DNA from 2 places in the Lysinibacillus phoenicis genome. Region 1 is predicted to be linked to the other one. Evidence: riboswitches for the same ligand, from Rfam matches in the RefSeq annotation. Region 1 holds a riboswitch; the other holds the start of a gene.
What was found. Region 1 has a riboswitch for S-adenosylmethionine ahead of metA (homoserine O-acetyltransferase MetA). Riboswitches for the same ligand answer to the same signal wherever they lie in the genome.
Positions count from the first base shown of each region.

Region 2: another riboswitch for S-adenosylmethionine. It lies ahead of ABC382_RS18200 (bifunctional homocysteine S-methyltransferase/methylenetetrahydrofolate reductase); the one in region 1 lies ahead of metA (homoserine O-acetyltransferase MetA).

Region 1 covers NZ_JBDFMP010000002.1:388,603-393,602, forward strand. The annotation lists gene ABC382_RS03140 (TrmB family transcriptional regulator) at 1-593, shown strand, start outside; gene ABC382_RS03145 (hypothetical protein) at 654-998, shown strand; gene ABC382_RS03150 (nucleotide excision repair endonuclease) at 1,052-1,423, opposite strand; SAM riboswitch class I at 1,628-1,737, shown strand; gene metA (homoserine O-acetyltransferase MetA) at 1,836-2,771, shown strand; gene ABC382_RS03160 (GerAB/ArcD/ProY family transporter) at 2,812-3,960, opposite strand; gene ABC382_RS03165 (hypothetical protein) at 3,990-4,223, opposite strand; gene ABC382_RS03170 (Ger(x)C family spore germination protein) at 4,228-5,000, opposite strand, start outside.
Region 2 covers NZ_JBDFMP010000002.1:3,344,975-3,349,974, reverse strand. The annotation lists gene metH (methionine synthase) at 1-1,203, opposite strand, end outside; gene ABC382_RS18200 (bifunctional homocysteine S-methyltransferase/methylenetetrahydrofolate reductase) at 1,196-3,043, opposite strand; SAM riboswitch class I at 3,132-3,231, opposite strand; gene ABC382_RS18195 (protoporphyrinogen oxidase) at 3,331-4,725, opposite strand; gene ABC382_RS18190 (globin-coupled sensor protein) at 4,912-5,000, opposite strand, start outside.

The sequences.
Region 1 (5,000 bases):
CTGCAGAACAAACGACCTATTCAGCCATGCCCGTGTCCGTATTTTTACAGCAAATGGAGCAGCGCTGGCAATCAAATTTTTCGTCGATAAGTATGAAATTAGAAAAGCTAGAGGAAAATGTTCAGGAAGTGGAGCATAAAGTCGTGATGCTAAAGGGCAAGGAGTCCATCCTCAATTACTGTCAGTCACTTTTAAGAAAAGCAAAGAAAAAAGTGATTCTGTCGATGTGGGAAGATATGTACGATGCGCTACGGCAAGACCTTCAAGAAGTGTCACAGCGTATTCCTGTGCATGGCATTACACTGTATGTAGACGAACACTTAGCGACTATTGACCGCCATAGGGCCACACACTATACGAAAAAAACGTCTACTCCACATTGGTTTATTTTATCGGTAGATGGTCAGGAAATGATTTATGGTCACTCGCCATCCGCGCAAGAAACGGCCTTCATCACTAATGACCCTGTCCATATCTATTTGTTAGAGGATTATATTTGGCATGATGTCCTTATCAATAGACTAGTAAAACGCGATGATCAGGAGCTTGAGGATTGGATTGCGAAAGAGCGAAAAGGTTTTTTCTTAGAATAAAGATGAGAAAAGGGGAGCATTCTGAATAAATTAGTGTTGCTAGGTTTAGGGTGTCTACTAATGTTAGCAGCGTGTAATGCTACGCCACCTACCACTCCACTCAGCATTCGTGAACTACCTATCGTACCAGAACATGTTCAGAAAAACATCGTTTCTCAGGACAATATTCAATTATTGTATGAAGATGACGCGACGTATTATCTCGTCTATTATTCAAAGGGAAATGTACTAGCAAGTATGGAAGTAGAGGAAAATAGACTCATCATTCATCTTAATGAAGGCAGCGAGCAACGAAAAGAGGCCCAACCATATGTTTTTAAAATATCGAAAAGCCCTGAACAGAACCTTATTGAGGTCTTCATCAACAAGCAAAACACACCCATCGATCGTATGACCATCCTGTGAAAAAAGAAACCGAAATCTCACTTTGATGAGATTTCGGCTTTTTGTAATTTGTCTTAATAAAAGACTTTATCAACATTGTATTTGGAGCGGAAAGTATTAATGGCATATGTTTCGTAAATTTCACGTTCCATTGGATCTTCTACTTCATAGACTTCAATTTTGAACACTTCATCACGGTGGTTTTTCATCGGTGATACATTATCCTCAAAGTGCTTTTTAATACGTTGACGGATTTTACGAGCTTTCCCAACGAATAATAGCTCATTCTTGTCATTATAGAATAAGAAAATGCCGCCTTTATCACGTGTGATTTTATGGAAATCAATAAAGCCAAAATAAGGTGTGATTGGCACATCACCTGGTTTTACTTCTTGTTCACGTTGACGGATAACTACATCTGGTTTTGGAAATTCAATTTTAATCAAACTATTCACGTTCCTCTCTCTTACTAAAGCTATATGGTAACATAAATACGGCATGTTTACCATAAATTTTAAATATCGAAAAGCCACTAACAGCAAGCTTAGTGTACTTCAAATGGACAAAGAACATGCATAGCGAATCACAAAATATTCTATGAATTATTGATATTCTAACTAGTTCATGTTACAATTCAAGGTAATTAAATAATCTTATCAAGAGAAGCTGAGGGATATGGCCCTATGACGCTTCAGCAACCTCTAACATGTGTTAGAAAGGTGCTAATTCCAACAAAGGATATTCCTTTGAGAGATAAGAGTGGACGTGAAAAAATCCTTCTCATTCTATCTCGTATGGAATGAGGGGGATTTTTTAATTTTTAGAAAAAGAGAGCGAAAACAGAGAGGGGAACGCAAGATGCCAATTAATATTCCGAAAAATTTACCAGCTGGAGAACATTTACGTGAGGAAAAAATCTTCGTGATGGAAGAGGATCGTGCGAAAACACAGCAAATTCGTCCGTTAAATATATTAATTTTAAATTTAATGCCGGAAAAAGAAAAAACAGAACTCCAATTATTACGGTTATTAGGGAATACACCGTTACAGGTCAATATTACGTTTTTAAACACTGCCACACATGAATCAAAAAATGTTAGTAAATCTCATTTACAGCTATTTTATACGACATTCAACCAAATTCGTCATCGACGCTATGATGGCATGATTATTACAGGGGCGCCAGTAGAAAAATTGGCTTTTGAAGAGGTCAACTATTGGCAAGAAATTTCAGAAATTATGGATTGGTCCAAAGAGAATGTGACATCCGTATTACATATTTGTTGGGGAGCACAGGCTGCTTTGTATCACCACTATGGAATTGGAAAGATAGAGCTTTCAGCTAAATGTTCTGGTGTCTATTCCCATGTCATTACCGATTTAACGGTAGATTTAGTGCGGGGATTTAGTGATTTATTTACCGCTCCTCATTCTCGCCATACGTCTGTGTCAATTGACGATGTACGCAATCATCCAGACTTACGCTTATTATCTTATTCGGAGGATGCAGGGGTATTTATCGTACAATCAAAAGATAATAAAAACATTATGATTACAGGTCACCTGGAATATGATGCAACAACACTAGCCGATGAATACAGTCGTGATGTGGCTAAGGGCCTTGATATCGCCGTTCCCGTAAACTACTTTCCAAACGATGATCCAACTAAAGAGCCTATTAATACATGGCGTGCCCACACCCATTTATTATTCTCGAACTGGTTGAACTATTATGTATACCAAGAAACACCATATGAATGGGATTTTGTTGACGAAATTGAGTATCATATTTGATTCAAATAAAAAGTCTAATTTCTTGCTAATTTAAAAGAAATTAGACTTTTTGATTGTCATTGCTTGTTTCTGCTTTGGGCATTTCGCTCGTTTCAGCTTTCGCTTTGCGATTGCGAATAATCGCCACAATCAGTAAAAGGATCGGTAATAGAATGGTGATGAAAAAAGAAAAGATTGGCCAAATTTCATTATTATATTTGTTCGAATGGACAATGTTTGGGTGAACTATTTGAGAAAGCCCAATAACAATTAGTCCCATCGGTATAATGAGAGGCCGATGATCCTTGATTTTTAAAATCTGGGCAAGGCCGACAACGGTCGTATAGAAATACATAAAAGTTCGAATATAAATGGATGAGATCCACATAAAGGCCATTATAATCTCAATCCGCTGCAAAAAATTCCCTATCGATATTCTTTGTGCTAAGGCATAGCTTGGAAAGGTTCTAGAAGCCGTATTTTCAGGACCTAGTACAAGAATTGATAGCACAATCAATGTCACTAAAACAAATCCACCTAAGATGATTCCAATATAAAACCCTTTCTGCGCGGATTGCTGTACATTAACCGCAGCAGGGTAGAGCATTAATAACACAATTAATGGAAAGGAAAAAATACTCATAAAACGAATAATACTATAAAACATTGATGATTTTGTTGCCTCGAGTACAGGTTGAATATTTTCAAACGTAATCTGAGGGGTAATACAGACAACAAAAAAAATAAAAATAAAGACAAATAACGGAAAGAGGATTTCTGCAGACCGCGCAAAAGTTTCAATGCCTAAATAGGCAGCATACATAATGATAATAATAAACAGCAAGGCAATCGCCATGGTCGGTGTTTCCGGCATCACTTCTGTTTTCATGAATATCCCGATAAAATAGAGTAATTCTCCAGCGGAAAGAAAGGTCAGAATCAGGAAACAAATGGCTGTGAATTTCCCCAAAAAGGGACCGAGTATTTTTTCGTTTGCCTCAATAAAATTAAGAGAAGGTGTTTGGTTGGCTAGCGTCATAAATAATTTAATAACCAGTAAACTGAGGATGACCCCAATACTGGCAGCAATCCACGAATCTTGCTTAGCGGCACTTGTGATGCTAGCGGGAATAATTAAAATAGCTGTACCGATTGAATAAAGGAGGGTAATAATTGTAAATTGTCTTGAGCTAATGATTTCCTTTTCCATCGAATCCCTTCCTTTTTTAGTCATTCTCTCTATTTGCTTAATGACAAAATATAATCTCTAATCGGTGTAAATATAAATGTTATTAAATCTAATGGGCTCGGAATATGGATTTTAAGGGCAATTGCCATATTTAAAGCCGTACCAATAAGTAACAAAATGGAGAACACAACAATGCCCTTTGTATCCTGTTGTTTTTTTAGTTTTGGAATAAAAATAATGCCTACGATGACCGAGATGATCAAGATCGCAACGGCTAGAACCACTTCGTTACTCCTCCTTTGGTTTGTTTAGTAATGAGTTTTGCATTGTACCTAAGCCTTGCGTTTTCACCTTCACATGAACATGAATCGGCAATTCTGGAAAGATAGTTGGCCAATCATTTTTGATTTTTTTCCACTGTTTTGCATCTGCCCGATGGAGTGTATCACCAAATCCTAGAACATCAACTTCATATTGTTGTTGTATTTTCTCTAATGCTTCTTCAATTCGCCCTTTGATACCTTGAGCTGTTTTTTGATTCACATAATCAATAGATTTAGGTTTTGAAAGGTCGATATCACATTCTACTTCTCCCACGTTCTGCTCCACTTCAATTTGAACATCGATTGCTGGCTCTCCATGTTGAAAGGAGCCTTTTACTTTTGTTTTGGAATGTGTGATTTCTGTAGATAAAGTACCTTTCTTCGGACAAGCGATGATTTCAATGGTACTTTTAATTTTGTCACTGAGAAAACTAACACTTTTACTTTCTTCCTCTGTCAGTAATCCGATGAATTTATCCTTTTTAAAGACAGCTAGACCTGCGTATTGTAATAAAACGGGTGTTTTGACGCGCTGAACATTGGCTTGATCGACGCCTAATTTTTTATCGCCGTGAATTTCAATCGCAGAAATTAATGCTCCTTTATCCTTACTACTTAATGTGTTAACTAATTCATCTATATTAATAGCGATTGTGGAGCCCCAAGCCTTTTCAGAAACCTCAAGTGAATTTAACATTTTATTAGCAGGCACCTTTTCGATGGGTGTTAGTACATTTA
Region 2 (5,000 bases), 3.0 Mb from region 1:
CACAACCTCCTGCATAAAGCCACGCATATCTTCTAATTCATCACGATCTGGGTTTGCTAAACAAATATCAATAACATGGGCACCATTTTTAACTTGCGCACGTGCAATCTCTGCTGCTTCCTCAAACTTTCCATCAATGATTAAATTTTTAAATTTTCGGGAGCCGATAACATTCGTTCTTTCTCCAATAAATAATGGACGCATGGAATCGTCATACAATAATGGTTCGATACCAGATACCGCATGACCATGCGTTTTTTCTGGTAATTGTCGTGGTTTTTCACCTTTTAAAACTTCACGAATAGCTGCAATATGTGCTGGAGTTGTTCCACAGCAACCACCTACAATATTAAGCCAACCCTTTTCTGCAAAGCCTTTTAATTTTTGCGATAAAGATTCTGGCGATTCATGGTAACAGCCTTCTTCATCAGGTAAGCCAGCATTTGGATAACAACTTATATAGCCTGTTGAAAGCTCTGCTAATGAACGAATATGATCCGTCATAAACTCTGGTCCTGTCGCACAGTTTAAGCCAACTGATAATGGTTTAATATGCTCAATAGATATATAAAAGGCATCAATCGTTTGTCCTGCGAGTGTCGTACCCATCGGTTCAATTGTTCCTGAAATCATAACGGGAAGTTCCTTGCCAGTTGCCGCGAAAGCACGTGTTACCCCTAATGTGCCGGCTTTAACATTCAGCATATCCTGACTTGTTTCCAATAACAGCACATCTGCTCCTGCCTCAATTAAGGCCTTCGCTTGGATAAAGAAATTTTCCTCGAGCTCATCAAATGTAATACCGCCAGTTACGGATAATGTTTTTGTTGTTGGTCCCATAGCTCCAGCTACAAATCGCGGCCAATCCGATGTTGTAAATTTATCCACCGCTTGGCGAGCAATTTCAACTGCACGTTTATTAATCTCTTCCGCTTTTGCACCCAGATCGTATTCATTTAACACAAGAGGAGTTCCACCAAATGTATTCGTACAAATGATATCTGCGCCAGCCTCTAAATATTTAAGATGAATTTTCTCTATAACATCAGGTCTAGTAAGCACAAGATTTTCATTACACCCATCGAGCTCCTCTCCACCAAAATCATCTGCCGATAAGTTTTCATTTTGTAGCATTGTTCCCATTGCGCCATCAAGAATTAAAATACGTTTCTCTAATTGCTCTTCAATCAAGTGCTTAGCCATGTATACTTACTCCTTTTTTTTGTTCATCCAATTGCTCAATATATTTCATCAACTCTAGTGTCACATCATAGCGTAAAAAAGGTGTAATAAGGTAAATACCATTAAAATATTGCGCAGCCACCTCTACTAATTCCCTTGCAATGGCAATACCCTCAGCTGTTGCACGTTCTTTATCTTCACCACAAGCCTTCATTCTTGCTAAGGCATCTTCTGATAATTTGATGCCAGGCACCTCGTGGTGTAAAAACTCTGCACTTTTATAACTCGTAACGGGCATAATCCCAATATATATCGGTGCTTGTAGATGCTTTGTTGCCTCGTAAATTTCCACAATTTTTTCCTTCGTATACACTGGCTGTGAAATAAAATAATCTGCACCATGTTCGATTTTCTTTTCTAAACGTGCCACAGCACGGTCTAACACACGAACGTTTGGATTAAATGCAGCAGCCACTGAAAAATTTGCTTTTTTTCGAAGGGGTTTACCAGAGAAAGAGACCCCTTCATTTAACTGCTTAATTAATTGGATTAGCTCCATCGAGGAGACATCATAAACGCTTGTCGCACCTGGGAAGTCCCCAACTTTTGTTGGATCACCCGTAACAGCTAAGACATCATGAATTCCTAAAGCATTTAATCCCATTAAATGTGATTGCAGACCGATTAAATTACGATCTCGACATGTAATATGTGTTAGAGGACGTACGCCATGTGTATTCTTCAACAATGCTCCCATTGCAATATTGCTAATACGAGGAGAGGCTAGAGAATTGTCTGCCATCATGACTACATCTGCGCCAGCATCATACAATTGTTTTGCTCCTACAAGGAATCCATCAATTTCTAAATGTCTAGGTGTATCCAGTTCTACAATGACAGATCGTTCACGTTTTACTTTTTCATGAAGAGGCTCATACTTAGGAGGCTCTGCTTCTCGAACGACCTCAATCTTTTCAGGTTTCGCATGCTTTTCATGAACGGGTGATAACTCCTCTAAATATTTTTTTGCTGCCGCTATATGCTTTGGTGTCGTACCACAGCAGCCCCCAATCAAGCGTACCCCTTGATCACGTAGTTCTACTGCTGCTCGACCAAAATAATCAGCCTCCGATTCATAAACGACACGCCCATCTTCTAAGTCAAGAAGTGAAGCGTTCGGATAAGCTGACATAAATGCCTTTTCAGGAAGTTCTACGCCTTCAAATGCTTGTATTGTATGATGTGGGCCTAGCCGGCAATTGACACCAACGATATCTGCACCAAGTGTTTCTAGCTCATGCAAAACATTATTTAAAGACATTCCATTTTGTAAAACACCAGGCTCATGCATAGATACTTGTGCAATAATTGGTAACATTGTTTTTGCACGTAACATTTTTAATGTTGCAGTTAATTCTTCAAAATCATAATAGGTTTCAAGTAAGAGGCCATCTGGATTTCCTGCAAGTAAAACACTTGCTTGTTCCTCTACAGTCGCTAATATTTCCTCTAGTGTTGCATCACTTTTTCGGATACCACGAATACCTCCTATTGTCCCTAAAACAAATTGACCTCCATCTGCAGCTGCTCGCTTAGCAATTGTAATAGCTGCTTCATTAAATTGTTGAACGCGTGATTCTAATCCATAGCGAGCTAATTTGATGGCATTTGCACCGTACGTATTCGTTTGAATGATGTCAGCACCAGCCGCAATATATTCTCTATGAATCTTTTCAATTAACTCTGGTCTCTGCACATTCATTTCCTCATGGCAATATTCCAATCCATAGCCATAAAGAACTGTGCCTATTGCACCATCCGCCGTCAATACATGCGTGTTTAACTTCTCAAGCAATCCCATAAAACTAGCCTCTCTTCCTATGTCTCTGTATAATAAAAAGCCTTCTTTCATAAAAAAGAAGGCTTTAACGATTCAGCATTGTTGTTCCTTCTCATCTTCGACTCAACGGTCTTCTGGATTTAGCACCTGACAATAAGTTGGTTGCTGAAGCTTCAATGGGCCAGTCCCTCTGCTTCTCTTGATAAGAATTAAGTATGAATTTTTTAAATAATTAAAAGAATCATATCGTTTACTGACGAATGAGTCAAGAGTATTTCACGTAACAAAGTAATTTTTAACTTAAAATCTTAGAAACTGGATAGTTCCTCTGCAAGCTCCTCACCAATTTTTTTCCCATTTTGAATGCAAGCTCCGATACCTACACCAAAATATGAACAGCCTGCTATAGCTAAATTTGGATAGTTTTTGTTCAGTTCCTGAAGCAACCCTTGTAACGCTTCTCTGTGAGCTAAGTCGTATTTAGGCATTTGATCAATCCATTTTGTTACATTTACTACGGTTGGATCCTCTTCTATTCCCAAGCTCTTTCGAACATCCTCTAAAGCAACGGTTGCCAATTCTTCATCAGTCATGGCACGTAGTTGTTCATACGCTGGGTTAATACTCTTATAGAAGAGTCGTACAAGTAATTTATTGTCTCTCGATGTATGCTTCCATTTACGACTTGTCCAAGTTACTGCATTACAAGTAACGTTAGAATTATGAGAGACAATATAGCCCGTTCCATCTGCTGGCAATTTCGCGTCTGGTACATCGAAGCCTAAGTATATGGTAATGGCTGACGCAGTAGTAAATTGATTAAAATAACAGTTTAATGATTCGTCCTTCATGAGGCTTTGAACAGCTTCATTCGGTAGTGCAAGCACAACATAATCTGCTCCGATATTTTCACCATTTGCTAATGAAATTGTATAGCGGTCTTTCTGTTTTTGAACATGTAAAGTAGCGACACCCTTGATAATTTCAACATTGGTTAATGTTTGCTCAAGTCGATCGATTAAAGAAGTTAAACCATTTTTAAATGATATAAATTTTTTATTGGCAGCTTTAACAAATTGCTCACGGTTCGCATCAAAACCTTTAATGATACTTCCATAATCATTCTTATAATCAATTAAATACGGTAAAGTAGAAGCAATTGAAAGCTGATGTAAATCACCTGAATACACACCTGCTAGAACTGGTGCAATTTGGTTTTTTACTAGTTCCTCTCCTAAATAGTAGGTTAAGAACTCGCCAATTGAACTTTCCTTTGTAAAGCCTTTGTTTGGTAATGTCAAATCCTTTAATGCTTCCTGCTTTCCTTGCTCTGATATTAATGTGCTTTCCTCTAAGGATGCCAAGCTCATTGGAATACCAAATGTAGAATCAGCTGGAATAGCATGTAGTTCATTATTTGTGTAAATATAAGAAATGCCGGTTTCGTTATAAACTAGATTATCTTCAAAATCAAGCTCCTGCACTAGCTCCATAACACCTTTATGGCGAGCGACAATAGAATCAGCACCTGTTTCCATAATAAATCCTTCTTCATATGCCGAATGTAACTTACCACCTAGATATGTATTTTTCTCTACAAGTACTAGACGAACATCTAGATTATTCTCCTTCACTTGACGTTGTAAGTAATGCATTGTGCATAATCCTGTAATTCCGCCACCTAATACAACAACTGTTTTCATATAAACCGCCCCTATTATTAGTTCTTTCTACAGTATAAACCTATTTTCATTGAAAATTGCATTCAACCCTTTACAAATTTAGCAAAAATAGAGCTATCCCTTTAGGAGATAGCTCTAGCCAACATATATATTAATAGGTACTATAGTGTTAATTACGCCTAATACATTGTAGTAAATACTAACCGTCTATACTTTTAAATTTTGCGCAAAGGTCGCTAATTTTTCTGCCGAATTCGTTACTTCTGTAAATGATGTCCCTAACTCACCTAATATAC